4 regions of the Rossellomorea sp. ABR4_012 genome follow, and region 2 is predicted to be linked to each of the others. Evidence: riboswitches for the same ligand, from Rfam matches in the RefSeq annotation. Region 2 holds a riboswitch; each other region holds the start of a gene.
The links. A riboswitch is a leader RNA that binds a small molecule or an ion and turns the genes downstream of it on or off. The one in region 2 is predicted to bind S-adenosylmethionine.
Positions count from the first base shown of each region.

Region 1 (8,160 bases), on a different contig from region 2:
GATGAACTATTGAAGATGATTGCTCCAATAGCACCTGCAGCCTTGGCATTTGATGCTTTATCAACAAAAGGAATGGCACCGCGTTTGATGAGTGCGATTTTCCCTTCTACATCTTTTCCTTCAAAATCTTCCACTGTCCCTAAACCTGCATAAACATACTCATACTCGTTCCCATCGAGGGCAAGCAGTTCTTCATCACTTGCGAAGCCCATCACTTTATCCGTTTCATACGCAACTCCGCCTGTAGTCGTTATCTCAGAAGTGTATACATTATAAGGAAGCTGAGTGGCTCCTACAGAAATGGCATCACGTGAAGTTCCCGGTGAACCGACTGTCCAATTATCAGGTCCTGAGTTTCCGTTGGAAGTAACCGCTACGACCCCTTCTGCCATTGCCCAATCCAGTGCAATACTCGTCGCCCAGTCAGGATTATTTAAACTATTACCCAAGGACAGGTTCATGACATCAGCCCCGTCTTGAACCGCTCTTTCGATTCCAGCCACAACGTCTTCAGTGGTACCGCTGCCGCCTGGACCCAATACTCGATAAGCCAGTAAAGTCGCTTCAGGTGCAACTCCTTTTATCTGTCCATTCGCTGCCACTGTACCAGATACATGTGTTCCATGAGTCGTTTCTTCTCCGCGCGGATCACCCTTTGGCGTTTCCTGGGGATCATTATCATCATCAACGAAATCATATCCTTTATAATCACCGAACGCATGAGCTAAATCAGGGTGTGTATAATCTGCTCCTGTATCGATAACAGCCACAGTGATTCCTTCACCTGTATAACCGGATTCCCATGCCTCATTTGCTCCGATAAATGGTGCACTGTTCATCATCTCAGGATGATACGCATCCTCTTCAATTGTTACATCTTTAGAATCCGTCATGGTGTATGTAATATTCGGATAAACTGCTTTAACACCTGGCACTGCCAGTATGTTCGGAATTTCATTTGACTTGAGTTCCATTGAGAAGCCTGAGAATACGTGATCATACTCACGTTTTACCTTACTTGACTTTGCTGCAGCCTTAACATCTTTTTTTACCTTACTGCGTGTTTTTGCCAAGTTGTCTTTGGACTGCTTCTTTCCTTTATGTTTCGCTTCTACGACTGATTCTTCCTCCAGTTCTACAATTACGCTGGTGATTGCGGAAGACGAGGTGTCTACATTACCAAAGATTTCTGCTAGATCTGGAGGTGTCTGTGATTGAGGGGAAAATGCCTTATTAGCTTGTGGTGCTGCGCCAACACTAAAGGTGGATAGAATGAATACTAGAATGATAGATAAAATTGAAGCATGAAATAGACGTTTTTTCATTTTAGGGTTTCAACTCCTTTTTATTTTTTGTTGCTTGTATTCCTTACACCCTCACCTTCCTTAATTAAACAAAATTTCATAACATTACTAGTATTCAATCAATAATACTTATTTCCCTTGAGCAAAAAGCACTATTATTCTACTAAATAATACAAAAAAAGCGGACGGGCCTTTAGCTAACTAAAGGCCCGTCCCTCACTACATTAAAGCATTAAATTATTCCATCCACTCCGGCTTCCCGAAGCCTTTGAATTCTTCATCGATGATTTTTTCAAATTCGTCTGCTTCCACCACTGCTTTGATATCTTTTGCCAGTTGTGAATCGACGTCTTTTGTGTTCATGACGACGCGGTTTCGGTATTGATCAGGCATGTTTTCAAGCTGCAATGCGTCCAGTAAGTCCATTTTTGCAGCTAACGCATAGTTACCCGGTACTGCTGACAGGTCAACGCTCTCAACTGCTCTTGGAAGCTGTGCCGCTTCGATCGGTTTGAATTGAAGGTTTTTCACGTTTTTATCGATGTCTTTTTCAGATACCGTTAATGGATCTGTCCCATCTTTCAATGTGATCAGCTTCGCGTCCTCTAGTATTTGGAATGCGCGGGCTGCGTTTGTCGGGTCGTTTGGAATGGCAATGGCGCTGCCTTCTTTGATATCTTCTATAGAATCAAATTTGTTTGAGTAGATGCCCATCGGTGCGGTAGGAACGACGATGACCTCCGAAAGCTCCATGCCGTGCTGCTTCGCGAATGTTTCCATGTAGATTTTATGCTGGAACAGGTTAGCATCCAGGTCGCCCTGCGCCAATGCATTGTTCGGCTGGATGTAATCACTGAACTCCTTGACCTCTACCGTGTAGCCTTTCTTTTCAAGTCCCGGTTTGAAGGCTTTTGTGACCATATCACTGTATGGACCGGAAGTCGCACCGATTGTTATTTCTTTCTTGCCCCCCGAGCTCGCTTCTTCTCCGCCGCAGGCTGCAAGCAAGCTGACTGTTAATGCTGCTGCTAAAAGTAAAATCCACTTTTTCATGAAATCTTCCCCCTAAATTGTTTATCGTTTATCTACTAATCTTGAAAAAATATCCCCCGTATATTGGATGAGCTGCACCAGGCAGATCAAGACGACGACCGTGGTGATCATCACGGTATTGTCATAGCGGTAGTAGCCGAAACGGATTGCCAGGTCACCGACACCACCTCCGCCAACAATTCCCGCCATGGCGGAATAGGCGACCAGGCTGATCGTTGTAATCGTGATGGCCTGAATGACTGCAGGCTTTGCTTCCGGCAGCAGGACGTCCTTGATGATCATCCACGGACTCGCCCCAACCGATACCGAGGCTTCGATCACTCCCTTATCAATCTCACGAAGGGCTGTCTCCACCATTCTTGCAAAAAACGGAACCCCCGCTACAGACAGCGACACGGATGCGGCGGTCGGCCCGATCGTCGTTCCCGTCAATATTTTTGTAAGAGGCAAGAGTGCCACTAATAAAATGATGAACGGAATCGAACGGACCATGTTGACGACAAAGCCGACGATTTTCTTGATGAATCCGTTTTGCAGGAACAACCCCTTATCTGTCACAAAAAGCAGGACCCCTAACGGCAGGCCGAGCAATATCGCGATTGCCAACGAAATTCCGACCATATACACCGTTTCAAGAAAAGCTTTATTCAACTCTGGTAAAATCGCAATCAATGAATCAGGCAGCACGGTCCAGCACCTCCAGGCTTTGTGTTTTGGCAGTTATGTAGCGGATGGCTGCCTGTGTTTCAGTCTCGTCCCCGATCAGTTCCATGATGAAAATCCCGAGGGGAGTTTCCTGGATATACTCGATTTTTCCGTGCAGGATATTGCCGCGAACCTTGTATTTCTGGAACACTTCGGACACGACACTCTCCTCTGCAATCGAACCCTTGAACTGGATTTTGATCAGCTTGCCCGTTCGGCTCTTCAGTAAATGAGGAGGCAATTCGAACTGCAGTATGTTTTCGATGAACTGCTTGGTAAGCGGCTGTCTCGGGTTGGCGAAGAGGTCGTAAACCGCGCCTTCTTCCACGATTCTCCCGTCCTGCATGACGGCCATCCTGTCACAGATTTCTTTTACCACTTCCATTTCGTGCGTGATAAGGACGATAGTCAGTCCAAGCTGTTTGTTGATATCTTTTAAAAGTTTGAGGATGGACTTTGTTGTGCTGGGGTCCAGAGCAGATGTCGCTTCATCGCATAGCAGGACAGATGGATTGTTTGCGAGCGCCCTTGCGATTCCGACCCTCTGTTTCTGTCCCCCGCTCAGCTGCGCTGGATAAGCATAGGCTTTATCGCTTAACCCGACCATTTCTAAAAGTTCCGTCACCCGCGGCTTGATATTTGCATTTGGCACCTTGGCTGCTTTTAAGGCAAAAGCAAGATTCTCATATACCGTCTTCGCTTTGATGAGGTGAAAGTGCTGAAAAATCATGCTGATTTTCTGGCGAGCGAAGCGCAGCTCTTTAGAAGACAGCTTCATTAAGTCCTGGCCATCGATGATGATTTCCCCCGAAGTCGGCTTTTCCAGTAAGTTAAGGCACCTGATGAGCGAGCTTTTCCCTGCCCCGCTGTAACCGACGATGCCGAAGATTTCTCCTTTGTGTATGGTGACGGAGACGTTATCCACACCAATTACTGTTTGCTTTTTTGTCTTGTATTCTTTTACAAGGTTGTTGATTTGGATCATCTTTAACACCCCTTTTCTTTTGCATTGATTGCCGTGTCTCGGCAAGAGTAGTACGTGAGTATGTTTTGAACAAATAAAAAATGCCTCTTTCAATTACTGAAAGAAGCATCGCTCTTGTATCATCGACTTATCTTTCAGAATGAAATCCATCCTGCAGGAATTGGCACCGTTCCTTATTGGAGGTTGCCGGACGTCATAGGGCCTGATCCCTCAGTCGCTCTTGATAATTTGAAAGTATTTAATTTTCGGAGTTTTTAATCTTATAGGAGATATTATATGGTTTGATATGGAAAGTCAATAAGGGATTTGAACGGATTATATATGTAAGCGTTATCTTTGTTTAAGGGACGGGGAAAAGTTTTTTGTAGTTTACTCTTTTGAACACCGCTTTTGATTTCCGTGGAAGACTTCGCTTTCCGCGGGTGACCCGTGAGCCTCCCTCAACTCCCTTTTGAGGCATTCCTCTATTTTTAAACAAACGTTTGATTAACACTTCAAAACCTTGCTGCGTTGAGCTTTTGGTGGTTTAAACAATCGTTTATTTAATTTGAAAAACCCACCTCGATATAGGATTTCGAGGTGGCTTCATTCATTTATTATAAAACTTCATAGTCCGTTACATTACGCTCAACCACTCGTGCTCCATCTACGCTTACTAGAGCGCCGCCTGAGCTGCCGAATACGCCGGTTGCGATCAGGTTGTCCATAGCTGCTTTCACCTGGATGGTATCGATCGGGTCGATCGGATCGTTGACGCTGATTTTCGCAGACTTTCCTGTTTCTGTTTTAAATTGAAGTTCAAGTACCTTTGCCATTTTGAAATCCCCTCCTTCCTATCAAAATTTCAGTGATCATTATGCGTTGATATCAAAGTTTTGAATCTTTTCTACGTTGAATAAGTTTTTCTCCGAAAGACCTGCTAGCGACTGAGCTGCACTGTGCATCTCATCTGCAGTTGCTGAACCTTTGATGTAGCTGTACGACTTGTACTTATACTTCGGGTTGCCTTTCTCATCCATCCCGTCGTTGAATGCAAATCTCAGCTTCGTTCCTTTCAAATCCGCTGTTGCCATTGTGCCTCACCTCCTTTCACCTTTTATATAGGGATTGGGGGAGGAAAAGGACACCCTTGGTTTGGATTATATTGATTTGATGTTTTTTGGGTTCCAGAAGGCGGGAACTTGGAGAAGAGTTGTGCCAGGAACAATAAGTGGTGGTTGTTCCTGGTACAATCAAGGCGTTTTGTGCCAGGAACAAAATTGCCTGATTGTGCCTGGCACCAGGGATCTGGCACCCGGGATTTTTCCTTTGATCGCTAGCTCAATTTCACTTTTTGAATGAAGCCTAAAATGCAGTCAAACAAAAAACCCCCGCAAACCGCATATAAAATACGGTTCACAGAGGTTCTTCAATCATTTCCACTATTCACGATGACTTTTCACTTCATCCGGATACCCAGCTTTCGTCGCCCGCTTAAATTCTTTCGCCCAAAGTACCTCTTGCGTATCCGTTAATCCATTGTTCCTTTCCGTATTAATCCCTTTGTAGGGAAGCTTCTTCGCATGTCGTTCTGCCATGCTGAAATCTCTCCTTTCAAAGTTATTAATGTCTTTCTACAAATCCTTTACCCACAAGAAATTCGTATAAACACATTGAAGAGGGACGGGCCTTTAGCTCGCTAAAGGCCCGTCCCTCGATGCGTTAATTCAGTAAAGTTTCCCTTGTCTGTACAGGATGGTCGACAGTTTGGTCACGGAATGGATGTAGCAGTTTTGGCGGAGCGGAAATGGGTCTCCGAAGAATTGCGGGAGGACCGTATCGAGCGTTACCTGCATTTTTTCATATAGTAGCCTGAACACCTCGTCTTCTGAGTAGAATTGGGTTTCACGTCCTTGAAGCCATTCGAAATAGGACACGATGACACCACCGGCATTGGCCAGGATATCCGGCACGATAATGACACCTTTGTCACTCAAGAATTTGTCGGCTTCTGTGGTGACAGGGGCATTCGCTCCTTCGACAAGGATATCTGCCTTTATTTTTTCCATATTATCTTTATGGATCTGGTCTTCTAAGGCAGCCAGAATCAGGACATCCACATCAAGGTATAATACATCCTCCCTGTCCGATATCGCTGCCTTAACATCAATCTCCTTCAACTGTTCTTCAGTGGTCGGAAGGTCTCCCTTATTTCTCATCGTGAATTCAACAAGCGCAGGAATATCCAGTCCATCCGAGTTGTGCAGCGTCACATTCCTGTCACTCACCGCAACCACTTTGTTCTGAAGATGAGTGGATTGATACGCTTCAAGAGCCGCCACCGAACCAACATTCCCGAACCCTTGAACAGAAATGGTCAATGGCTTGTTTTCATATTTCAAGGCTGTCTTGGCAAAAATATTATCCGTTTTCGTGAGCAGATTCTTCTGATTTTTAATAAAATCATAAATCATATATCGGAAGGTAAAGTACACACCCTTACCGGTTGCTTCCCGGCGTCCCAAAGAGCCTCCATTGATCACGCTTTTTCCGGTAAAACTCCCTCTGTACGGGTAACCCGGGTGAATGCTTTTATACTCGGCCATCATCCAGTCCATCTCCCGCTCGCCAGAACCCATGTCAGGTGCAGGTATATCCTTGTCGGGACCAAGCACATCACTGAAATACTGGACATACTTTTTCGCAATCACATTAAGCTCTTTGTCGGTGTAATCACGCGGATTGATGATGATTCCGCCTTTACCGCCGCCGAACGGAACATCATGAAGAGCATTTTTCAACGTCATCAGTGAAGCAAGATTGACGACTTCATCTTCATTCACCATCTCATGAAATCGAATCCCGCCCTTATAAGGTCCGAGCGCATTATTATGCTGCACCCGGAAAGCAGGGATCCGGTCGACACGCCCATTTTCAAGCGGCACCCTCAAGAAAGACTTATGTACATGATTCGGAGTAGACAAAATCGCTGTCAGGGATGTAAAAGCCTGCTCCCTCGCTTCCCCCTGCATTTCCGGCAGAAAATTCTGGTCTTCCAGTAAAGCATCCAATGATTTTTGAACAATGTCTCGCGTTTGACTGATCATGTTTCCCCTCCTGTTAAAATTAGAAAATAGTAGTATTTGGTATTAGTTATAAAGTTCCCCATCTTTTTATGCTTAAAACGGAAAATCATGTGTGTTTCTATGTTTTCAAATCACCAGGTTCGGTTTCCAAAAAAAAAACTGCTTTCCCTTTCAAATGGGCAGCAGTTTTCATTTAACGTACGTTTATTTACCACAAACCATAAAGCAATGTTCCATCCTCTGTCCAAAGCTTTGAACCTTCTCCATTGTCATCACCTGTTTCAATCGGCTCCCCTGATTCAATAACCTGTTCAACAAGTGCGGCAGCTTTTTCCTTGGAAGTCCCCGTGTAATAAACATATAAGTCCACGAACAATACTTTTAAATCTATGCTCGTTGAAAATCCATAGTTTAATCCAGCAAGAGCCTTTCTTTCTTTATCAAAAATTACAGCTACGTCAGAGCTTGGAATGTAATAGTATCTTCCTCCATGCCTTCTGGCAATTTCATCAATTGCATTAAAGCGTTCACCAGAAGGTTCCCGGCTATAGATTGTTACATGACCGCTTGAAGATGTCTCGGTAAACCTCATAGGAAAAGCTTCTTGTTCAGCCTTCTCCTCCTCTGCTTTTTCCCTCTCTCTTGAAAGACGTTCTTCTTCTGCACGTTTCTTTTCTTCTAGTGCCAGTTTTTGTTTTTCATATTCCTTCGAAGCTCGTTGTAATTCTTCCTGGAACTTTTTGTTTGTGTTGCTGTAAGGTAATTTTGCAACTTTCTCTGATAGATGTGAAACCGTTTGTTCGAATTCCACTTGTGGGAGAGAAAATTTTTCAGCGTTCGTCTTGAGTTCTGCGATTTGATTCGACACTTCTTGATAATCCGCTACCTGCTCTTCTATACGTGCGATCTGCGGTTTATATCTGTTTGCAAAAAACTCTCTGATAGAGGGATTTTCGATTGTGGCTGCCTGCTTCGTAAATTCAGCAAGCTCTTCTTTTAAAGAAGTAAGTTGCTTTGATAAAGCCGGATCGAGCGGATCATCCTTCAC
Region 1 covers NZ_JBSWVK010000001.1:847,116-855,275, reverse strand. The annotation lists gene ACXAFV_RS04220 (S8 family serine peptidase) at 1-1,325, opposite strand, end outside; gene ACXAFV_RS04215 (MetQ/NlpA family ABC transporter substrate-binding protein) at 1,542-2,357, opposite strand; gene ACXAFV_RS04210 (methionine ABC transporter permease) at 2,379-3,044, opposite strand; gene ACXAFV_RS04205 (methionine ABC transporter ATP-binding protein) at 3,034-4,047, opposite strand; SAM riboswitch class I at 4,172-4,277, opposite strand; gene ACXAFV_RS04200 (DUF2922 domain-containing protein) at 4,644-4,862, opposite strand; gene ACXAFV_RS04195 (DUF1659 domain-containing protein) at 4,902-5,120, opposite strand; gene ACXAFV_RS04190 (YfhE family protein) at 5,469-5,624, opposite strand; gene ACXAFV_RS04185 (Glu/Leu/Phe/Val family dehydrogenase) at 5,754-7,133, opposite strand; gene ACXAFV_RS04180 (hypothetical protein) at 7,321-8,160, opposite strand, start outside.
Region 1: linked by a shared signal. The riboswitch ahead of ACXAFV_RS04205 (methionine ABC transporter ATP-binding protein) and the one ahead of ACXAFV_RS17140 (methionine biosynthesis PLP-dependent protein) in region 2 are both predicted to bind S-adenosylmethionine.

Region 2 (8,160 bases):
GTTTTATGATGATGGTGTACAGTTTTCTGGAAGAGCAAGGAAGGAAACAATGGATAGGTATGGGGTACGGCATCGGTATCTTACTGCTTTCAACGGTGATTACCCAGAGAAGGATGCTGACCTTTACAGGAATCGGGGTGATTGCAGCTGGCTGGCATCTTAATGAAATATGGTTATGGCTGCTCGGAATTTACATAGTAATCGCTTCAATCGTTTCACATCGGAGTTATACCCATTCCCTGCTTGGATTGATTTTTTTCGGATTCATAGCAAAATACTTCGAATCTTCGCTGATGATTGAAGGTATTTTTGAAGCATGTATGCTAGGATATGTCAGTCACTTAGTCGGAGATATGAAATTCCTTCCTTTTAACAAAAGAGGAGTTAAATTATTTCTCCCTATAACTTCAAAAGAAATCTAAAAATACATTGACCAAATTTTTCTTCTGCTATAAAATATTGGAAACAAACAAATAACATGTGCAATGATGAAGAAAAGTAAGCTGTTGAAACACCTCAGAGAGCTGATGGCCGGTGAGAATCAGTGTGTGAAAATAGTTGAATGGGCTTCTGAGCATCCAGACTGAAAGTGAAAGTAGGTTTTGGCGGAAAGTCTCACCGATACAAGGGACAATGTATCGAGGAAGGATCCTCTGTACAGCTAAGTGCGTTCACGGCTGTGAACGAATGAAGGTGGCACCACGGGTTTCCCGTCCTTTTTTGGACTGGAAGCCCTTTTTGTGTTTAAAGAAAATGGGAGGAATGAAAGTGATGAAAAAGCAAGTATTAACAGGGATCAAACCCACAGGCAGGGTGCACCTGGGGAATTATATCGGTGCGATAAAACCAGCACTTGAACTGGCTGGAAACGAAACCTATCAGCCTGCTTATTTTGTAGCGGATTATCATGGACTTACGAAAATACACGACAATGAAGAAATGAACCAGCTCAGCCGGGGAATTGCAGCAACATGGTTAGCGTTGGGGCTCGATTCGGAAAAAGCAATCTTCTACAGGCAATCAGATGTTCCAGAGATTTTTGAATTAAGCTGGATTTTAGCATGTTTTTCTCCCAAAGGATTGATGAACCGGGCTCATGCCTATAAATCCATTGTCGAGGAAAATGGCCACACAGGAAGAGAAGCGGACACAGGCGTAAATATGGGGTTATATACGTATCCGATTTTGATGGCTGCGGATATTCTTCTTTTCAAAACCGAGATTGTCCCTGTCGGAAAGGATCAAATACAGCATGTTGAAATCGCAAGGGATATCGCTGAAAGTTTCAATCATACTTATGGCGAAACATTCACGATGCCTCAATATGCCATTGAAAAAAAAACCTCCGTGCTTCCTGGGTTGGATGGACGCAAGATGAGTAAAAGCTATAACAATACCATTCCGTTATTCGAGGAGCCGAAAAAGCTGCAAAAGTTGATCAATAAGATCAAGACGGACTCCACCCCGCCTGAGGCACCGAAAGATCCGAATGAATCCATCATTTTTTCGTTATATAAAGAGTTTGCAACAGAAGTTCAAACAGAAGAAATGAGAAATCGTTTCCTAGCCGGGATCGGATGGGGCGAAGCGAAGAAAGAGCTTTTTGAAGCCATGAATTCCCGGTTGGAAGAGCCGCGTGAACTGTATAATGAACTAATGGCATCCCCTGCCAAACTGAATGAAATTTTAATGGCAGGGGCGGAAAAAGCAAGAAAGAAAACCAGACCGTTTTTGGAAGAAGTGAAAATAAAAATCGGCATACGATAACCCAATAGAAAAGTTAATGTATTTTTAAAAGTATTCATAATTTTCATTGACATTTAATAAAGTATGATGTAAGTTATGGGAAAGTTATTTTAGTAAAGTGATCAATGATTTCTATATAACCAAATAGATTCTTATCAAGAGAGGTAGAGGGACTGGCCCTATGACACCTCAGCAACCAGCCTTGGCATGGTGCTAATTCCAGCAAGTTGAATTCAACTTGGACGATAAGAGGGAGAATGATCGATGAAACCTTCTTATTTCAATAAGAAGGTTTTTTCTTTTATACCCTTTTCGTGTAATAAAAAGAAGAGGAGAGACAAAATTGAAAAAACATATCGATACAATTCTCGTTCAATCAGGAAATCGTACGGATGTGGGGACAGGAGCCATAAGCCCTGCCATTCACTTGTCAACAGCTTATCAGCACAAGGGCATCGGTCAATCGACGGGATTTGATTATTCGCGGACTGGAAATCCAACAAGGTCCATTTTAGAAGAGACACTCGCTCTGTTAGAAGAGGGAAAAAGAGCTTTTGCCTTCAGTTCAGGAATGGCAGCTATTCAAGCAGTTCTTAGTTTATTCTCTTCGGGAGACGAATTGATAGTTTCACAGGATTTATATGGAGGCAGCTATCGATTATTCTCGCAGTATGAAAATCAATACGGTATCAGGTTTCATTTCGTGAATACTCATGAAGAAAGTCGCATTGTAGAAAAGATAAATGAAAATACCAGAGCGATATTCCTTGAAACGCCAACCAATCCATTAATGAATGAAACCAGTATTTCAACAGTCTCCTCCATCGCTAAGGATAACGAGTTATGGATGATCGTTGATAACACTTTTTACACACCAATCCTGCAAAAGCCAATTGCAGAAGGTGCTGATATAGTCGTTCACAGTGCTACAAAATATTTAGGCGGTCACAATGACGTGCTCGCCGGAGTGGTCATCGTCAGTAACGAAGTATTGGGAGAGAGGCTCTATACCATTCAGAATTCGATCGGTGCCGTACTTTCACCTTTTGATTGCTGGCTGTTACTCCGCGGCATGAAAACACTTAGCATACGTATGGCCCAGCACGAAAAAAATGCAATTGAAATTGCAGAGTATCTGACGAATCATGATTGCGTTACTGATGTCCTTTATACCGGCAGAGGCGGGATGCTGTCTTTTCGGATTTCAAAGGAGGAATGGGTCGGAACTTTTCTTGAGAATTTAGAGGTCATTACGTTTGCTGAAAGTCTTGGCGGTGTTGAGAGTTTTATTACGTATCCTGCAACCCAGACTCATGCAGATATTCCTGAATGTGAAAGGAATAAACTCGGCATATGTAATCGTCTTTTGCGATTTTCGGTCGGTATTGAAAATGTGGAAGATATCATTTCAGATTTGGAGAATGTTTTCAATCAATTAAAAGGAGAGGTGCTTATAGATGAGTAAAAAAACATACTCACAGCAAACTTCCCTGCTTCATTCTCACGGATACGATGCACAAACTGGAGCGGTTTCTACCCCCCTCTATCACGCCACCACTTTTCATCAGAGTGATTTTGACCGGTTTGGATCATATGATTACAGCCGGTCTGGAAACCCAACCAGGGAAGCATTGGAAGACACGATTGCAGAACTTGAAGGCGGTGTAAAAGGATTTGCGTTTTCTTCAGGCATGGCAGCCATTTCTACGAGTTTCCTGTTGCTTTCCCAGGGGGAACATGTTCTCATTTCGGAAGAAGTGTATGGGGGCACCTATCGATTAATCACAGAGGTATTGAACCGATTTGGTATTCAGTATTCTTTTGTGGACATGAGGGATCTTCATGAGGTGGCCCGTTCGATCAGACCAAATACAAAAGTGATTTACATTGAAACCCCTTCAAATCCATTACTGAACATTACAGATATTGAAGGGATCGTAAAATTGGCAAAAGCCAATGAGTGCCTGACTTTTCTCGATAATACATTCATGACCCCTCTTCTGCAAAAGCCTTTATCACTTGGCATAGATGTAGTTTTGCATAGTGCAACCAAGTTTCTTGCAGGTCACAGTGATGTACTTGCCGGACTCGCAGTGACCGGTAACGAGAGAATTGCCCAGAGGCTTTCCTTCTTGCAAAATTCATTTGGTGCTGTTTTGGGACCGCAAGACAGCTGGCTCTTGATAAGAGGCCTCAAAACATTGCATGTCCGACTTAAGCAGTCATCGGAAAGCGCCTCTAAGATTGCCCGCTTTCTTGAAACGAGAGATGAAGTGGAAGAAGTGTTCTACCCAGGACTGAGCTATCATAAAGGGCATGAAATCCATGTTCGGCAGGCAAAAGGACCTGGTGCTGTCTTATCCTTTCGCTTAAAAGGTGAAGAAGAAGTCAGGAAATTGACTAAGCAGGTAGATATTCCGGTGTTTGCAGTGAGCTTAGGTGCAGTTGAATCCATTCTTTCATACCCGGCAAAAATGTCTCATGCCTCCATGCCGGAAAAGGAAAGAGAAAGACGCGGAATCACAGACGGTCTGCTGAGGTTATCAGTAGGGTTGGAGAACGCTGATGAACTTATTCAGGACCTTGAACACGGTTTGAATGCACTTAAAGATGATCCAATAATAAAAGTCATCAATTTATAACAGGGTTATTATTGAAAAGGAGGGATCGTGTGAAACCGCTCATACAATCTTTGAAAGATAGGATATTGATAGCAGACGGAGCCATGGGGACTCTCTTGTATTCATACGGGGTGGATCGATGCTTTGAAGAGTTGAATCTTTCACACCCTGATGAAGTCATGAAGGTCCACAGAGATTATATTGAAGCAGGAGCAGATATCATTCAGACCAACACCTATGGAGCCAATTACGAAAAACTTTCACGTTACGGTTTGGAGGATTCTGTTAAAGACATCAATACAGCAGCCGCCAGACTTTCTAAAAAGGCGGCAGGGGACCACACCTATGTTGTAGGGACCATTGGTGGAATCAGAGCGATCAAGCAAAATATTTCCATTGAGGAAATCAAAAGAAGCTTCCGGGAACAGCTGTACTGTTTGCTTCTTGAAGGGGTTGATGGCATCCTCCTTGAAACGTACTATGACTTTGAGGAATTGACGACAGTCCTTAAAATTGCAAAGCGTGAAACAGATCTTCCCATCATTGCTCAGGTATCGCTGCATGAAGCGGGAGTTCTTCAAAATGGAATGAAGATAAAAGATGCTCTTCATCAGCTGGAATTGCTCGGTGCAGATGTTGTAGGGATAAATTGCAGGATGGGTCCCTATCATATGGTTTCTTCCCTAGAAGAAGTGCCGATTCCTAAGAGATCTTTTCTATCCGTTTATCCAAATGCAAGTCTGCCGAATTATGAAGAGGGAAGATTCTATTATTCTGCTGAGCCGGAGTATTTTGGGAATATCAGCAATGAACTCCGGGAACAAGGTGCCAGGATCATAGGGGGGTGCTGCGGGACGACACCTGAGCATATCCGGTCTGTCTCAAAGAAATTAAAAAGCAGGGTGCCTGTGACTGAAAAGAAAGTGAAGACAAAAAAATCAGTACAACTGTCATCTCAGCCTTTAAAAGAAAAGCTCCTGCATCATAGAGTAAAAGAAAAGAAGACGGTAATTGTCGAACTGGACCCGCCGAAGCACCTTGATACAGATTTGTTCTTTAAGGGTGCTCAAGCTTTAAAGGATGAGGAGATTGATGCATTGACCCTTGCAGATAACCCATTGGCATCTCCGCGAGTCAGTAATGATGCAATCGGGACCATGGTAAAGGAACGATATGATCTTACACCATTGGTTCATATCACTTGCCGTGACCGAAATTTGATTGGTCTTCAATCCCATTTAATGGGTCTTCACACCTTGGGGATCCATAATATATTAGCCATTACAGGTGATCCTGCAAAGATAGGGGATTTCCCGGGAGCAGCATCCGTTTACGATCTATCAAGTTTGGAACTGATTGAATTAATCAAACAAAATAATGAAGGAATATCATTTTCCGGCAAGTCACTCAGGCAAAAGACACAATTTTCTGTCGGTGCTGCTTTCAATCCTAATTTCAGACACTTGGAAGCGTCTGTGAAACGTCTCGAGAGAAAAATAAATGCGGGAGCCGATTACTTCATTTCTCAGCCGGTATTTGGAGTCGAAGAAATGTTCCAAATCTATGAAGCTACCAAGCATTTAGATACGCCGATTTTCATTGGGATCATGCCTTTATTGAGTTCGAGGAATGCAGAGTTCCTTCACCATGAAGTTCCCGGCATCAAGGTGCCTGAGGAAACAAGAAAGAGAATGAAGGATGCAGGCACAGACCCCGTCCATACAAGGGCAGTGGGAATGGAAATTGCAAAGGAACTGTTGGACACTGCACTTACGTTGTTTAATGGAATTTATCTGATTACTCCATTTGTACGTTATGATATGAGTATTGAATTGCTTCGTCATATGAAAGAAAAAGCCGCCATAGAAAAGGAGGTTCCTTATGGCCAGCACATTATTTGAAGAGCAGCTTAGAAAGAAGATACTCGTCCTCGACGGGGCTATGGGAACGATGCTTCAGGAAGCCGGTTTAACTCCGGAAGATTTCGGTGGTGAGGAATTGGACGGGTGTAACGAACACCTTGTCCTCACTTCTCCGGAAGTCATTTACAATATTCACAGGGAATATCTGCGGGCAGGAGCGGATGTGATTGAAACGAATACATTCGGGGGTACTCCCGTTGTACTGGATGAATATGAAATAGGTTCCAAAGCATATGAAATAAATAAAACAGCAGCTGAAATAGCAAGAAAAGCGGCAAATTCCCTCTCGACTGACGAGTGGCCTAGGTTTGTAGCAGGATCAATGGGGCCGACAACAAAAACGTTATCGGTAACCGGGGGAATCAGTTTCGATGAATTAATTGAGAATTACCGCATACAGGCTAAGGGACTTCTGGATGGCGGAGTCGATGTTCTTTTACTCGAGACAAGCCAGGATGCGATGAATGTGAAAGCAGCTAACCTGGGTATACAGGCAGCATACGAAGAAAGCGGAAGGGAAGTCCCTATTCTTTTATCTGGAACCATTGAACCGATGGGTACGACATTGGCAGGTCAAAATATAGAAGCTTTTTATTTGTCGCTGGAACATCTGAATCCTCTGGTGGTCGGATTGAACTGTGCGACAGGTCCTGAATTTATGAGGGACCATCTTAGGTCTCTATCAAATTTAGCGACGACTTATGTGAGCTGTTATCCAAACGCAGGCCTGCCTGATGAGGAAGGGAATTATAATGAAACTCCAGAATCGCTTAGCATAAAGATGAGGGGGTTTCTTGAGAAAGGCTGGCTGAACCTTGTGGGGGGATGCTGCGGGACCACTCCTGAGCACATTCGTGCTTTATCTCACTTGGCAAAAGAATTTCAGCCAAGGATACCGAACGAATCACATGCCCATGCCGTATCAGGCATCGAACCATTTTTATATGAGGACAAGGACAACCGCCCCATTCTGGTGGGTGAACGGACGAATGTAATTGGATCAAGGAAATTCAAGCGATTGATAGCCGAGAATAAAATTGAAGAAGCTTCAGAAATCGCAAGGGCACAGGTGAAAAACGGAGCCCAGGTCATCGACATTTGTGTGGCCGATCCGGACCGGGATGAAGTGGAAGATATGAATACCTTTATCCAGGAAGTCGTGAAAAAGGTGAAGGTTCCCCTAGTGATAGATTCTACAGATGAACAAGTCCTGGAAACGGCTTTGAGATACTCACAAGGTAAAGTGATCATCAATTCCATCAACCTGGAGGACGGGGAAGAACGATTTGAAAAAATTTCTCCGCTCATTAAGAAGTACGGAGCTGCAGTTGTAGTAGGCACCATTGATGAAAAGGGAATGGGAGTGACGGCAGAGCGAAAGGTCGAAATCGCACTAAGATCCCATAAACTGTTGACCGGGAAATACGGACTCGCTTCACAGGACATCATCTTCGATTCGCTTGTATTTCCTGTAGGGACAGGGGATGCACAATATATAGGATCTGCGAATGCCACCGTTGAAGGAATCAAGAAAATTAAAGAGCTGCTCCCTGAGTGTCCGCACATACTCGGGATAAGCAACGTCTCTTTCGGTCTGCCCCCGGTCGGCAGGGAAGTGCTTAATGCCGTTTATTTATATCATTGTACGAAAGCAGGACTGGATTACGCGATTGTGAACACAGAGAAACTCGAACGGTTCGCTTCCATTCCGGCGGAAGAGGTGGAACAGGCAGAAAAGCTCTTGTTTGAAACAACGGATGCGACACTTGCATCTTTCACTGAATTTTATCGCGGAAAGAAAAAAGAAGTAAAAATACCCGTCAATACGATGACACTTGAAGAACGACTTGCTCACTATATTGTCGAAGGGA
Region 2 covers NZ_JBSWVK010000004.1:207,349-215,508, reverse strand. The annotation lists gene ACXAFV_RS17150 (metal-dependent hydrolase) at 1-422, shown strand, start outside; T-box leader at 477-721, shown strand; gene ACXAFV_RS17145 (tryptophan--tRNA ligase) at 772-1,767, shown strand; SAM riboswitch class I at 1,896-1,998, shown strand; gene ACXAFV_RS17140 (methionine biosynthesis PLP-dependent protein) at 2,090-3,211, shown strand; gene metC (cystathionine beta-lyase) at 3,204-4,388, shown strand; gene ACXAFV_RS17130 (bifunctional homocysteine S-methyltransferase/methylenetetrahydrofolate reductase) at 4,418-6,268, shown strand; gene metH (methionine synthase) at 6,249-8,160, shown strand, end outside.

Region 3 (8,160 bases), on a different contig from region 2:
CCGTACCTTATTCAAAGAGTATTCAAATCAAACCGAAACGTTGTATGACCGAAATGCTGAACTGATGCAGGAAAAAGGGGTGTTTATACGATCTCCCTATATGGCTTATCCAGAAAAAGTAGAGTATGTTACCGAGCGGAAATTCCTTGGTGGACTGGTGGGACACCGACGTGCACTCCTTGGAGTAGAAATTGCACATTTAGGAATAAATATTGAAGTGGCCAATGTGGCTAAAACAATTCTCTTGGGATTTAGCCAAGTTGCTCAGTCCAAAAAACTTAGTGACTACTTTAAAGATGGATATGAGTTAGGTAAGAAGATGGTTGAAGATTTTATGATAAAACTAAAAGAAGACGATAATTCTTATCCCTCCACATGGGATTCTACAATTACAAATAGCAAAGAGGCACCATTTTCGGATAAATTAATGCTATTCCATACGAATGCACAAAGTGCCATCGGTATTGGAGATTTTGGACTAGCTATTGCGGCATCACTTCGAAAGGATATAACATTAAATTATGAAGGTTATATCCTTAAGCTTGGTGCATATGCTGAGGAAGGTGCTAAACTATTAATTGATCACGGATGGTTTGAAAAGCCTCCTCAATCAATTGATCGAGAGTCACTTAGGAATCAAAATGATTAAAGAATAGAGGCTAGTACAAAACGAAAAATCAAATACCTAAAGACGAATATTTCAGTGATGGCTCTAAATGAAAGAGTTAAACCTAAATGTACATTTGAACATATTAAAAACCCGAATTAATTTGCTGTCTAAATACAAATTAATTCGGGATTATTTAAATTAAAAAACTTTTTGTCCCAGTCTCATTATCTTTGGATAATCACAATCCAGAAACCGCAGGTATGTTCAATGATTGTATTTAGAGTGCCTTGAATACAGCTTGGGTACTTTCTTTGTCATAATGAAGGAATAAAAGCTGGAAGAGACGAATAAGTCATAGTGAACATGGTTTTGTTGTATTCTCAAAAAAAAAGATGGAGTATTTGATTGAGAATATTTTTTCGTTTTTTGTCTTTTAACTTTGAAAGATTACACTAAACAGTGAGGGGATTGGTTGTATGCAAGTTGTAACCCAAATGTTTTTAGAACAACTCGACATGCATTACCATGAGAATGATTGGTTTGCATCCATGGATCAGGCGCTTCATGGAGTTACCGCAGCTGAGGCAGCATGGACAAGTTCGGGGATCAGCAATTCTATTTGGCAGATTGTCAATCACTTGATATTTTGGAATGAAGACGTAATCCATCGAATTAAGGGCACAGAGAATCTACATAAAGCAGAAGACAATGAAGAAACCTTTGGAAATCCGGGGGATCCTGAAGACGAAATAGGGTGGGCCCAGACAGTGAAGAGCCTTAATGAAGTCATGAATAAATTAAAAACAGTCATTGCGGACCTTGACGATGAAAAGTTAAAAACTCCGTATGCAGCTGACAGGTACTCTATTGAGAAGTTACTCAGCCATATCATGATGCATGATACTTATCATGTCGGCCAAATTGTTCTGTTGCGAAAGCTGCAATCCTCTTGGGGTGGGGTTGATTGGTCCTAAATCACCTTTATTCAGCGACCATCCTCGCCAGGCCGTAGAAGCAGTATTGGCGGTGTGAAGCCCTTTTCCTTCTCTATGGTGAAGCCTATAAATATCACCCTTTTTTTAAAAGAATGATCCAATTGAATATAGAAAAGCGTGTTTTGATCGATCTTTTTTCAAAACACGCTTTTTCTATTTGCTCTTTATCAAGGTTTATCAGCTTTATTTCAAGGCTGCAACAGTACTTTACGTTAATCCAATAAACAGATAAATCGCTGTTCCCCAGATAAACAGGGCTGAGCATTTGTTGAATATGTTCATTAAACTTCCAGTATTATCTATCCTTTTCACAACTGAACCCGCTATTGTTAATCCAAAGAACCAAATCCAAGATACTGTAATACACCCGATGGTAAAATAAGCTTGTTCCGTTCCGACATATTTTAATGCACTTGTCCCAATGACACCGACTGTATCTATGATGGCATGTGGATTTAATAAAGAAACTGATAAAGCGAAGATGATTTGTTGACGGATGGGTAATGCTTTGTTCGTTTCAGCCGTGATTGGTTCAGAACGCCAAATTGCATACCCCATGTAAAGTAAAAACAATATCCCGGTTATCATTAGGGTAAGTCGCAGCCATTCAAATTGTAAAACGATAACAGATAGTCCAAAGACAGCTAACAGGATTAAAAATGTATCACATAGTGCAGCCGTAACAGTTGCTGGAAGTGCCCGAAGAAGTTTTGGCTGCGTGGCTCCTTGTGAAAATACAAATACATTCTGTACCCCTAAAGGTAAAATAAGGCCGAACGCTATGATTACTCCATGAAGAATGGCTTCCATGTATTCAACTCCCTTTCAATTACTATCGTACTATGATACAACTAAAAGAAAACACCCAATTGGGTGGTTTTTTATCCACCCAATTTAGGAGGGGAGTTATGAATTGGCAACCAAATCGGCATTCACATTTGACCGTTCAAGACCAAATTGTAGATTGGATAAAATCTCGTATTGAACGAGGTGATTGGACTGTTGGTACAAAGATTCCAACACAGCGCCAACTTGCAACGGAATTTAATGTGAATAGAAGCACTGTGCAACTTGCACTTGATGAATTAAAGGCAGAGGGTTTGCTTGAATCAAAAATGGGATCAGGAGTATTTGTGGCTAATCATTCGTGGAATGTGCTGTTGAACAGTGCTCAACCGAATTGGCAGCGACACATTGAATCAAGTATCCACAAACCGAACTATCATACGATTCAACTCATCAATGAATATGAGCAAACAGATCATATCATACGACTTGGAACAGGTGAATTATCACCAGATTTACTCCCAACGCAACAAATTGAACAGTCGCTAAAAGAGATTTCACTCGAATCAAAGGCGATTGGTTATTCATCACCGCAAGGAAGCGAAAAGCTTAGAAGAGTTTTATGTGAGTATTTAAAAAAACGTGGTATTCAAACAGCACCAGAAAATATTTTAATTGTCTCAGGTGCACTTCAAGCACTTCAATTAATTGCGATTGGGTTATTAGAAGAAGGATCCATTGTCTTCCAAGAGCAACCTTCATATTTAAATTCTGTGCATCCCTTTCAATCCGCCGGAATGCTTATGATTTCAGTTTTACGTGATGCACAATTAACAGACAATCTGCGGACACTCAAAAGAAAAAGGCAATCTATATTTTACTGTGTACCAACATTACACAATCCGACAGGGCATAATTGGTCGATTGAAGAAAAGAAAAGCCTATACAATGCGTGCAAAAAGTTACAAATCCCGATTATTGAAGATGATGTGTATCACGAACTTTTATTTGAATCATCTTCCCCTGCCATAAAGTCATTTGATGCATTAGGGCAAGTGCTTTATATTGGCAGTGTATCCAAAACGCTGAGTCCTGGTTTACGGATTGGTTGGGTTGTTGCGCCTTCACCTGTTATTAGGCGATTAGCGGATATTAAAATGCAAACAGATTATGGTTCAAGTGCCTTCTCTCAAGAAATCGTCGCACACTGGCTCTCATCAGGCTTATATGAAAAGCATCTGAATAAACTTCGTGAACAATTGAAAAGAAGGGCTGGATTTATAGAAGAAATACTAGAACAGCAATTTCAACAAATCGCTACGTGGAAAAAGTCTGAGGGTGGTTTCTATATATGGATCAGGTTTCATGAACCTATTGTAAATAAGGCTTTATTTCTAAATTTACTTAAACAAAATATTTTGATCAACCCAGGTTATATTTATAATTCAAGCGATTTACATCATATTCGTCTTTCTTATGCTTATGCTTCATTGGAAGAATTAAAAGAAGGATTGTCTATTTTACTAGAACTAACCCGGCATTAGTTCGCTGTGATTGCTGCAGAAGATTGCCTACATGCGGACATTCCTACGACTAAGACAGCGGATAAGATCGTTACGGCGAACATGTTCCTTCTCTTCATTGTTAAAGCTGCAATCTTTTGTTAAATATGCAGTACTTGAATTATTTTAACATATCCAGATATATCCTTCTAATGGAACCGAAACGCGGGGAAGGATATTGTGATTTCTTTATATATATGAAAGTATTTAGTCGTTAAAAAGGAACAGGAAGATGCAGTGATGATGGATGTGTTGACTTGGGCGCACAGCTGGACAGGGGCTGCTCTCCTAAGTGTAGATTTAATCAATGCGTGATTAATATGGTACACTTTTATTAAAATCTCTCAACTGTATATAGAAAGAGAAGGAAGCAGCATATAAGAAAGGTTGATACGATGTTCATAGAATTTATTGCGACAACATTAGAAGATGCTATATTAATTGAACAATCTGGGGCCGATCGGATTGAGCTAGTATCCGCAATAACAGAGGGCGGCTTAACACCAAGTCACTCCTTAATCGAAGCCGTAGTTAACCGTGTAAGCATTCCGGTCAATGTGATGGTAAGGCCGCATAGCCAATCATTTTGTTACTCTTATGACGACTTTTTGATCATGAAAAATGATATTAAAATAATCCGTTCATTAGGTGCAAATGGTGTTGTACTAGGAGTGTTGAATGAGAAACATGAAGTTAACCAACACATGCTTGAAGAGTTATTGATGGAATGCAATGGTTTAGAGGTTACATTTCACCGGGCAATTGATTGTACAGTCAATCCTGTTCAAGCGGCTAAAACATTAGCCCAATACAAAGAAATAACAACGATTTTAACTTCTGGAGGAAATGTTGAATTTTCCAGCCGCCTGCAAACCATTCAGCAAATGAAAACAGCATGTGGGCATATTTCTATTTTGGTTGGAAGTGGATTAAATGCAAGCAATATTTGTACTGTTCATTCAACAGTAAATACAGGATATTATCATTTTGGTACAGCTGTGCGAAAAAATCATAGTCTCATCGAAGGAATTCATCTAGAAAAAGCGAAAGAAATGGTTCAACTATTAAAAGGTCAACAAGAATAATGGTAATAATAATACGAAAAGCAGCACAAGAAGAGTAGAAGGGGACGGTTCCCACTCTACTTTTACAAAAAAATGAACCTCATCATCAAAAAACTTCACTGGACTGCCGGTTTCAGCGTATAAAGTAGGATAAGAGCAGTCCCTTAGTTAACCCAATTCCCCCACTAATGAAAATACAATCCACTTTCCGCATTTACGTTCCACTTTTGGAATATACGATCCACTTTCCATATTTACATGCCACTCTTGGAAAATACAATCCACTTTCCCCGTTTATCAACCAACTTGTCGAAAAATCGTTAGCTAAGGGCTCAGGGGGACAATGAGATTAATAAACTCCTGGATAGGGTTCAAACTAAAGTAAACCGATAGGAAATAAAGCTGTCTGTAACAATCGAATGAATTTTTTTAAAATACTAAAAATAGTATTGACGAGGGAATGAATCCACTTTATAATCCAATTCATACTCAAATAGCAAGTAATACCAAATCAAACATTATATCTCTTATCAAGAGCGGCGGAGGGATAGGCCCGATGAAGCCCGGCAACCTACAGGATCAGACTGTAAAGGTGCCAATTCCTACAGATCCCATACGGATCTGGAAGATAAGGGGAGGAGCATGTTCATTTAGCCCTCTTCTTAAAAGAAGAGGGCTTTTCTGTATACTCTTTTCTTTTCCGCTCTTATCCCTCAAGTGGATCTTCAACTGGAATGAATCAATTCTTATGTATAATGTGAAAATTCGACAATAGGAGGCTGAATGATGTCAACGATTAATGTGGCAATTCTGGGGTTTGGAACAGTAGGGCAAGGAGTCTGTGAAGCAATCGATACTCATCAGGACAGATTGAAGGAAGTACTGGGTAGAGAGGTGAAGGTAAGGGCGATCCTAATCAAAGATCCCGTAAAAGAGAGGAACATTGAATCATCCATCAACGTCACAACAGAGTTCCAAGACATCTTGGATATCCCCGACCTGCACGTGATCTTTGAAGCAATCGTGGGGGAAGAGCCGAGCTATACGTATTTAACCGAAGCCATTGAGAAGGGAATTCATATCGTCACGGCCAATAAAGCGATGTTTGCTAAACATGGTCCTGAGCTATTAGAGCAGGCAAAAAGGAACGGGGTATCGGTCGGATTTGAAGCGACGACAGCCGGAGGAATCCCTGTGATCGGCAGTATCAGGCAGCTTCTGAAGGTGAATGAGATCAGACAAATTCAAGGGATTCTGAATGGGACGTCCAATTTCATCTTATCTCAAATGAGAAAAAGTGGTCTTGCCTTTGATACAGCCTTAAAAATTGCTCAGGACAAGGGTTACGCGGAAGCCGATCCTACAAATGACATCGAAGGCCATGATGCGTTCTATAAATTGCTCATTTTAAGTCAAACAGCTTTTGGCAGACAGCCCGATTGGAAGGATATTCGACGTAAGGGGATATCCCACCTGACTGCAGAGTGGCTCCAGGCAGCGGAATCCTTTCGATTACGGTTCAAGCATGCAGGTTCTCTCAGGCGGGATTCAGTAGACCATATCGAAGGTGAAGTAGAGCCAATCCTTGTTCATGACACCCATCCTTTTTACGGTGTGGAGGATGTAGAGAATGCTATATCCCTCAAGGGTAGTCTTGTAGGAAGAATCACCCTGCTTGGCCCAGGCGCTGGGAAATTGCCTACAGGAAGCGCCATGGTAGAGGATTTTCTGTCGTTGATCGAGAGGAAGTACACGGCCTCTGCCGAAAGCATAGCAAGGACCGGGGAGGTTCTTGTTGAGAGCAGACACCAATGGGTTATGAGGATCTGTGATGATGATGATCAAGACTGGATCTCATCTTTCACTTTAAAGGATCGCATTCAGCTTGGCGATTACTTGTACGTATTTATTGAAGGCAGGAAAGAGACACTGGAATCGCTTCTTCGGACGCATGATCAAATTCAAGCTGTGTCTATTCTGGATGAAATTCCATTGGAAAATGAAGTGAAGACTGGGGCGGCAGTTTTTTAGAAGTAATCTTTATTAAATATGGTCTGATAGAAAGTAGGGGTATCATTGAGTATGATTGTTCAAAAGTTTGGTGGAACCTCTGTTGGTTCTACAGATCGAATCAAGCGTATGGTCTTTCATGTCATGAAGGAAAGGGAAAAAGGCCATGATGTTATCGCAGTGGTATCAGCAATGAATAAAACGACGGATACACTCGTAAGATTGGCAGGGGACCTTTCTGTAAAGCCAAGTAAGAGAGAAATGGATATGCTCTTAAGTACCGGTGAGCAAGTGACGATCTCCCTCTTGACAATGGCCCTGCAGCAAAAGGGGCTGGAAGCCGTATCCCTGACAGGCAGACAGGCGGGAATCCAAACGGACGGAGTATATGGGAATGCCAAGATTACCTCGATCGATACGGATCGGATAACATCGGAGTTATCAAAAGGACGAATCGTCGTAGTTGCCGGTTTTCAAGGGATCACGGATAAAGGAGAAGTGACAACATTAGGCAGGGGCGGTTCGGATACGACTGCAGCTGCACTTGCTGCCGCTTTAAAAGCGGATAGGTGTGATATTTATACGGATGTAGATGGGGTGTATACGTCGGATCCGCGAATCGTTCCCCGGGCAGCAAAAATTGACACCCTCTCCTATGATGATATGCTGCGTTTAGCTACAATGGGAGCTGGTGTGCTGCACCCTAGAGCGATTAAACATGCGAAGGAACATCATGTGCCGCTTGTGGTTTGTTCCAGTTTGAATGAGGGGCGGGGAACCGTCATTAGTGAAAGGTCACAGAGAAATGCGCCTATTGTCGGGATCGCCTATCAGAAAGATATTTCTGTTCTGACAATCAGTGTCTGTCAGGGAGGAGAGTCACTGATTCTTTATGACCTCGATTACCATCATGTTGAGACAGAAATCATTAAATACAAGGAAAACCTTATCCTCATAGTTAAAAATCAGGATGTTCAAGAAGTAAAAAGAATCGTAGGACAATATAATCAAGCCTGCTCTTATATAGAAGAGAGAGAAGATCTATCAAAGGTGACCGTGATAGGACGCATCAACTCAACACATGAGGTAAAAGAGAAGGTTAGAAACGTTTTTTATGACTACCATATTGCGAA
Region 3 covers NZ_JBSWVK010000003.1:507,787-515,946, forward strand. The annotation lists gene ACXAFV_RS15580 (DUF3231 family protein) at 1-649, shown strand, start outside; gene ACXAFV_RS15585 (DinB family protein) at 1,087-1,584, shown strand; gene ACXAFV_RS15590 (LysE/ArgO family amino acid transporter) at 1,813-2,415, opposite strand; gene ACXAFV_RS15595 (aminotransferase-like domain-containing protein) at 2,514-3,935, shown strand; gene ACXAFV_RS15600 (copper homeostasis protein CutC) at 4,349-5,038, shown strand; SAM riboswitch class I at 5,542-5,652, shown strand; gene ACXAFV_RS15605 (homoserine dehydrogenase) at 5,804-7,048, shown strand; gene ACXAFV_RS15610 (aspartate kinase) at 7,100-8,160, shown strand, end outside.
Region 3: linked by a shared signal. The riboswitch ahead of ACXAFV_RS15605 (homoserine dehydrogenase) and the one ahead of ACXAFV_RS17140 (methionine biosynthesis PLP-dependent protein) in region 2 are both predicted to bind S-adenosylmethionine.

Region 4 (8,160 bases), on a different contig from region 2:
TTGCTTGTTCATAAGTTAGTACACCGGAAGGGACGTTGACCCTCATCATGAAATATCCATCTTCTTTAGGACGCTGCAAATATAGTCCCGCCCACTTGAATTTATCCCATTCCTCTTTCGGAATAGATGAAAAACCGTGCTCCGCATAATAGGGGATATCCTCGAAAATGGCCAACCCGTCTCTTTCCAGCTTCCATTTCTCCGTTTTATTCAGCTTTTCATTTTCAGACCATGATTTTACATAAGCCATATCATTCACTCCTTAAATAAGACGATTTTGCTTTAATTCATTCAGGATTTTCTCCACGCATACATCAATCGAGTCCTTTTCGGTATCCAACACGATTTCGGGGTTTGATGGTTCTTCATAGGGTGCGCTGATTCCAGTGAAATGTGGGATTTCATTTCTTCTGGCTTTTTGATAAAGCCCCTTTGGATCTCGTTTCTCACATTCTTCAAGGGAGCATCTCACATACACTTCGATAAATTCACCCCTATCCACCAATCCCCTGACCAAACCGCGGTCATCCCTGTAAGGTGAAATGAAGGCGGTAAGGACGATTTGTCCGCTCTCGACTAATAATTTGGATACTTCTCCGATCCTTCTGATGTTTTCTTTGCGATCCGCTTCTTTAAAACCCAAATCGCTGTTTAATCCATGGCGAATATTGTCGCCGTCCAGTACCACTGCCTGCTTTCCGCTTTCGAAAAGGGAATGCGCCAGCTTATTGGCGATTGAAGACTTTCCGGATGCCGACAATCCTGTGAACCATAATATGAAGCTTCCGTGACCATTCTTCATCCGCCTTGCATCCTTTTTTACAGCCGCCTCATGCCAGACGATGTTCTCTGTCCCTTTACTCATCTTTAATCCTCCTTACCATTTAGCCGATCTCCTGTGCCAATCCGTTGATTAATACATCAATCACTTCCCGCCTGCTGAAAGTGGAAGGCGGCACTTCGCCGTTTCGCAGCATTCCTCTCACTTTCGTACCGGATAGGATGAGGTGATGTTCCGATTCATGCGGGCACGTTTTGGCAGTCGCCATCCCTTCACATCTTTCGCAATAGAAACTATGTTCGAACCGTAATGGAATAATGCCGATTTCATCCGGGCTGAACAAATCAAATATTTTTTGAGCATCATACGTGCCGTAATAATCCCCTACTCCTGCATGATCACGTCCTACAATAAAATGGGTGCATCCGTAATTCTTCCGTACCAGCGCATGAAAGACCGCTTCCCTTGGACCTGCATACCTCATGGCAGCCGGAAAGACGCCAAGCGTCACTTTGTCCTCGGGATAATAGTTCTTCAACAGCACTTCATAGCTCTCCATTCTGATGTGGGCCGGAATGTCATCCTTTTTGGTTTCTCCCACCAAAGGATTCAGGAATAATCCATCGACTGTTTCCAGGGCTGTTTTCTGAATGTATTCATGTGCCCGGTGAACAGGGTTTCGCGTTTGAAAACCGACGATCGTCTTCCATTCTTTTTCTTGAAACTTCCTGCGCGTCTCCAAAGGATCGAACGAATAGGAAGAGAATGGTTTCGATAACCTCCTATGAAGAGTGATACTGCCTCCAGCATAGATATCACCACGATCGAACAACTTCTTCACACCTGGATGATTCAAATCCGTCGTGCCATAAACATAAAGTGCTTCCTTTTCTTTATCAGGCTGATATATGTCGGTTACATCAATTGTTCCGTACGTAACACCCTTATAGACCAGCTTACTCTTCTCTCCCTTTTTCAATTGATCCCTCTCATTAAGCGGAAGGGTAATAGGGATGCTCCATACGGTGCCATCTTTGAGGCGCAAGTTTTCCACTACACTGTTATAATCCTCTTCGGTTAAAAACCCCCCGATCGGACTATATGCACCAATCGCAATCAGTTCCAAGTCGCTCAATGCAATTTCGTCCAATTCAATTTCCTTTGTTATTCCATCCAGGTTTGCTCCTTCATGGAAAGCCTGAATCAATGTTCCTCCATGTGGTTGTAAACTCATTTCCATCCTCCTTATATCTATCGTTTTAGTTGGTTTTGAACTCAGATGCCTCCACCTTCTTCATGAACAGATCTTTTTTCTTCATTTATGATCTTCATTAAAGAAAGAGCACCTATGGTTGCAATTATCACGCTGACAGGTACGACAATTGAATACAAATCTGATTGAATCAGAAGCTTGATCATAAAATAGGACATACTGAGCGAAATAAGAGGTGATACCACCCAGATCTTGATGATTTTCGATACGATTTTCTTCTTCAGCATCACCTTTCCCCTTTTCGCAGCCCCGAGACCAATGATGGAGGATGACGTTACCTGAGTAAGCGGCATCGGCATTCCATATAGGGAGCTGATCATCACAAGAACAGCTCCTGTACTCGATATGACGATGCCTTCCATTTTTGTAAACTGAACAATTTTCTTTCCGTTGGTTTCAACTACCCTGCCCCCTAATAAAACGACACCGAGAGCTACGAAAAAGCCGCCCAGCCAAATGCCTTTCCCAACAGACAACATCCCTGCTCCAACAAGTGGTCCGACAGCATTGGCTACATTATTCATGCCTGCAGAAAAAGCTTCTAAGAACCCTGCTGCTACCAGCACAACACCCATCCACTTTTTCCTGAATAGATACCCTTTCTTCTCCAGCAGGTACAAGCTTTTTCCGGTCAACCAGGTGATAAGGAAGGCTGCCAGTGGCACAACAATCCAAAACATCATGATTACGAGCAGAGATTTTATAAATAGAACCTTATATGCGACACCCGCTCCAACAACTGCCCCGACCGTTACCTCACTGGTCGACAGCGGAATGCCCATCAGGTTGGCCAGAAACAGCGATAGAGTAGCAGAAAGCAGGATAATAACCACGATCTCAATAGTAAGGATGCCTGGCGGGATAATTCCTGAACTGATCGTTTTCACCACTTCCCCGCCTCCCAGCACAGCGCCGAGAAACACCCCGGCAGAGCATATCAATAAGGCTGTTCTCATGTTTTTCACCGCACCTGCACCATAAGCCACACCCATCGATGCAGCCGCTCCACTCGCACCGATGTTCATCGCAAAAAATAGACATACAAGAAGTGCAGTCACTTCAAGCAACGATCTTCCCCCTCCTTAATGAAGACCGCATTCTGTCTTACCTGAGCCTTTCCATCTGCCTGAGCGTAAGTCGTCCATGTTATAGGCAGGTGCCGTACAGTGGGAACACCCAATACTGGGATAGCCTTTATCATGGAGTGTGTTGTAAGGAAGTTGGTGTTTGTGGACATACCTCCACACTTCTTTCCACGTCCAATGGATGAGCGGGCAAATTTTTATCGATTTAAACTTTTCATCCTTATTAATGAAATTCACATTGCTCCTGCTTTCTGACTGTTCTCTCCGCAATCCTGAGATCCAGGCATGCCCTTCTGATAATGCTTCTTCCAGCGGAATGAGTTTTCTTAAGCGGCAGCATTGATTGGGATCGTTCTCCCACAATTTTTCACCATATTTCACAGCCTGTTCATCTAATGACAATGTTGATTTCTTGAACGTAATGATTAAGTCGGGATACCTGTTTCTGACTTTTTCAATCGTTTCGTACGTTTCTTCGAAATGTACGTCTGTATCCAGAAAGATAATTTTTGCCGAAGGTTTGACCTTGGAGATCAAATCAACCAGTACAATTCCCTCAATTCCGAAACTGCACGCATACACGATATCATCTCCGAAATGTTCATAAGACCACTGGAGAACATTCAAGGCACCTTTATAGGTTTCATCAACGCGGAAAGAAAAGTTTGGGTACTTCCAATTTTGATAGGTTAACAATATACAACCCCCTTTACTGAGCTGAAAAAAGAAAAAGAGACGTCAAACACAGAAAGGGATTCCCTCAGAGTGTTAAACGCCTCTAGTTTGTCTAGTCAGCATTTCAGTTTATTTAAGTCTAACCTTTTCATTTTTCTCCAGCTGTACAACTTTTCCATCCTGGACCACGACTGTAATCGACCCGTATTTCATCGTCTTTAACATCGACTTCACATTTTCAACAACTTCATCAAATGCTTCTTGATTGTCTTGATTTGCCACAAGATTCCCCCAAACTTCGTCTTATCCAGTCATAGTCTGAAAGAAAAAACAGCCTTCCATTCTGGAAGGCTGTTCAGGTATAGGTTACCTTATCTTCCAAAATGACTCCACATTTTGCTGGAATTAGCACCTTACTAGATAAAAGTAGGTTGCCGGGTTTCAATGGGCCAGGTCCCTCCACCGCTCTGGATAAGAAATATTTAATTTAATATTCTAAATAATATCACGTTTCCGAAAGATGTCAACCCGAGTTTTTCGATAAGATTTATAAACTTTAATAAAAGTTCAATAAATCTCATTTTCTTGATTTCACTTAATATATTATTCATTCAATTATTTAGTGGTATACAAATAGTGGTTACTCTTCTGCCACCTGCCCCTCATTATAAACTTCGGAAGCCAATTCTCCGGTCACTTTACTTGTAATCACGCCTGAAGTCATAGCCCCGCTGACATTAACTGCAGTCCTCCCCATGTCAATCAGCGGTTCTACAGATATCAAAAGACCGGCAAGTGCGATCGGCAGGTCCATCGCAGATAGCACGAGGATAGCGGCAAATGTGGCTCCTCCACCGACCCCTGCGACTCCAAAAGAGGAAATGGCAACGATCAGGATGAGCGTCAAAATGAAAGAAGGAGTCAATGGATTGATCCCCACAGTCGGCGCAATCATGACGGCAAGCATGGCAGGATATACTCCTGCACATCCATTTTGACCAATAGAAAGCCCGAATGATCCAGAAAAGTTAGCGATCCCTTCTGAAACGCCCAGCTTTCTCGTCTGGGTATGGATATTCAACGGGAGTGTTCCTGCACTGGACCTCGAAGTGAAAGCAAACGTTAAAACAGGTAATACTTTTCTCACATACGTTACAGGGTTTAATCCTGCAAGTGTCAACATAATGAGATGAATGACAAACATGATGAGCAAAGCAATATATGAAGCAACTACAAATTCACCAAGTTTGGTGATGGCATCGAAGTCACTTAAAGCGACCGTCTTTGCCATGATCGCCAACACGCCATATGGAGTAAGTCTCAATACCAATGTGACGATTCTCATAATGACCGAATAAACGGAATCCACCATTCTCTTAAAAAACGAAGCTGCTTCCGGATCTTTTCTTTGAGCTCCAAGATATGCTACCCCAATAAATGCAGCGAAGATGACGACAGCAATCGTTGATGTCGCACGCTGACCTGTAAAGTCATAGAACGGATTGGCCGGGAGCAGCTCGAGGATTTTTTGCGGATAGCTCTGGCCTTCCATGGCCGCTGCACGCTCTTCAAGCTGTGCCCCTCTCGCCGCTTCTGCATCACCTTGTTCAATCTGTATAGCTTCCAGATCAAATGCTGCGGTCGTCGCGATTCCTACAGCTGCTGCAACAGCCGTCGTTCCAACTAACAGGCCGAGTATCAACACAGAAATTTTGCCCAGATTGTGGGATTGTTTCAGTTTAGTAAAAGCAGAAATGATCGACACAAACACAAGCGGCATGACAATCATTTGCAGAAGCTTGATATAGCCGCTGCCGACGATATTATACCACTCGATCGACTGAAGTAGATTTTCATCACCGGGATCATACAACCACTGCAGGACAAAGCCAAATACGATGCCGAGACCAAGAGCTGTGAACACCCTCTTTGAAAAAGAAACCTTCCTTTTTTGCAAATAAATTAAAACACCAATAAGAACAATAAACATCAGAAGATTCAACAACACGACCCAAACATTCATCATAAAACCTCCTTTTTCCGGGTTGTAATGACTTGCTGGCCAAAGGCTTAATGTAGTTTATGATGCATATGAACAAGATATGATGGAAAAGGCCCGCCCCTCTAACGCGTTAATGCATCGAGGGACGGGCCTTCTTCATCATTCAGCTGAAATATCGATGATAGAGTGATTTTGCTTCCGTAATATCTTTTGTTCCATGGATGAGCGCACGGCCGTCCCGAAATAGGACAATCCGATGTTTTCCATTTTTACAGGCAATAAGGTATGGATTCTTCTCGACACGTTCCATATGATATTCCATCTGTTCTGCCATGCGATCAAGGTCCACGGCTCCCGGTCGTGCAGGACGGATCTGGACAGCATCCCTTCCGCATAACACCGCCGATTTAAGCTGGTTTTCATATTTAAGATAGGGGTAGCGGGGGTTCTCTCCGCAAGAAGGGCAGTTCGGCTTCTTCAGCGCCCGCACATTAACAGAGCTGTATTCATTTCTCCAGACATCAAATGATGTAAGGGTTTGACGGACTGCATTCAAATCTCCCGCCAATATTTTCAATGCTTCAGAGACTTGATAGGAGACCACCATTGATACAGCAGGTGAAATAATCCCTGATGTATCACACGTCATACTATGAGAAGGAATGGTTTCCATCATACAAGTCAGGCAAGGAGTCATACCCGGAATGAATGTATGGGTAATACCGTAGCTGCCTGCACATCCGCCATATATCCAGGGGATCTTTTTCTGAAAAGATACATCATTGATCATCAGTCTGGTATCAAAATTATCTGTGGCGTCAATGATGAGATCCGCGTCTTTAGCAAGTCTTATTATGTCATTAGGACCGACATCCATGATATGTGCTTCGATTTCAACTTCTGAATTGATTTCCTTCAAGTGTTTCTTTGCAGCTGCGGCTTTAGGCATCCTATTTGCTGCATCCTTCTCGGTATAAAGCTGCTGCCTTTGAAGATTGCTCCATTCCACGTAGTCACGGTCAGCAATCGTAATTTTACCGACTCCTGCCCTGACAAGTGCTTCCGCGTTTCCTGCACCAAGTGCTCCCGCCCCGACCACAAGAACATGCTTGGAAGAAATGCTTATCTGGCCAGTTTCTCCAATCGGGGCAAATAACTGTTGTCTGGAATACCGTTCATACATCAGCTGACGATACCCTCCATCGGACTGCTAGCTGAAGCATAAGCCTTCTTTCTGATCCTGCCTGCTTCAAACCCCATTCGCCCTGCTTCAACAGCAAGCTTCATCGCACCCGCCATTTTCACTGGGTCTCCTGCTGCGGATACTGCGGTGTTCAGAAGGACACCATCTGCACCGAGCTCCATAGCATATGCTGCGTCCGCAGGGGAACCGATGCCTGCATCCACAATCACAGGCACAGTTGACTGCTCTATGATGAATCGTAAATTGACTGGATTCATGATACCCTGCCCAGAGCCGATCGGAGAAGCTCCGGGCATGATTGAGTGAGCTCCCGCTTCTTCCAATCTTCTTGCAAGCACAACATCATCAGACGTGTATGGAAGAACCGTAAATCCTTCTTTTACTAGCTCTTCCGTCGCTTTTAATGTTTCGATGGGATCGGGCAGTAGTGTCTTCCCGCACCCGATGACCTCTACCTTGATCATGTCACACAATCCCGAAGCCCTTGCAAGTTTTGCATGTCTTACCGCTTCTTGTGCCGTTTTCGCACCCGCTGTGTTAGGAAGGAGTGAATACTTATCTAAATCCAGCCGTTCCAATAGGTTGGGCTGATTTTCTTCAAATATATTCATCCTTCTTACAGTAAACGTCAGAATTTCCGTTCCTGATTCCTCTACAGCTTTTTTCTGTGTGTCAAAATCAGGATATTTACCTGTTCCTAGTAATAAACGTGATTGAAACTCATATTTACCTATATTCAACATATCAACCGCCTCCTACGAAATGAACGAATTCAATAGAATCCAATTCTTTGATAGTCGTTGTGTCATATTTTTCTTTCTCTGTGATATCACCATTCACTTCGACAATGAGGATTCGATCACTTAAAGAAAAGTGATTCATCATGTCTGTGATTGTCGACAAAGTATCGGGGATTTCCACAAATTGACCGTTAATTCTTACTTTCACTATTCAACATCCTTTCATCCTTATCACCCAGTCTGAAGATGGGGTCGTTATCTTTTCTTTCGATTAATTCAGCCATCAAGATTCCTGTTAGAGGCGCGAGTAAAATTCCATTACGGTAATGACCCGAAGCGACCGATAGACCTTCACAGCCTGGAACTCTACCAATCAGGGGACGAGAACGTTCCGTTTTCG
Region 4 covers NZ_JBSWVK010000006.1:134,304-142,463, reverse strand. The annotation lists gene ACXAFV_RS20490 (nitrite/sulfite reductase) at 1-250, opposite strand, end outside; gene cysC (adenylyl-sulfate kinase) at 263-865, opposite strand; gene sat (sulfate adenylyltransferase) at 885-2,015, opposite strand; gene ACXAFV_RS20475 (inorganic phosphate transporter) at 2,057-3,079, opposite strand; gene ACXAFV_RS20470 (phosphoadenylyl-sulfate reductase) at 3,137-3,835, opposite strand; gene ACXAFV_RS20465 (YezD family protein) at 3,944-4,096, opposite strand; SAM riboswitch class I at 4,183-4,292, opposite strand; gene ACXAFV_RS20460 (L-cystine transporter) at 4,455-5,837, opposite strand; gene ACXAFV_RS20455 (MoeB/ThiF family adenylyltransferase) at 5,980-6,999, opposite strand; gene ACXAFV_RS20450 (thiazole synthase) at 6,999-7,763, opposite strand; gene thiS (sulfur carrier protein ThiS) at 7,765-7,968, opposite strand; gene thiO (glycine oxidase ThiO) at 7,952-8,160, opposite strand, start outside.
Region 4: linked by a shared signal. The riboswitch ahead of ACXAFV_RS20465 (YezD family protein) and the one ahead of ACXAFV_RS17140 (methionine biosynthesis PLP-dependent protein) in region 2 are both predicted to bind S-adenosylmethionine.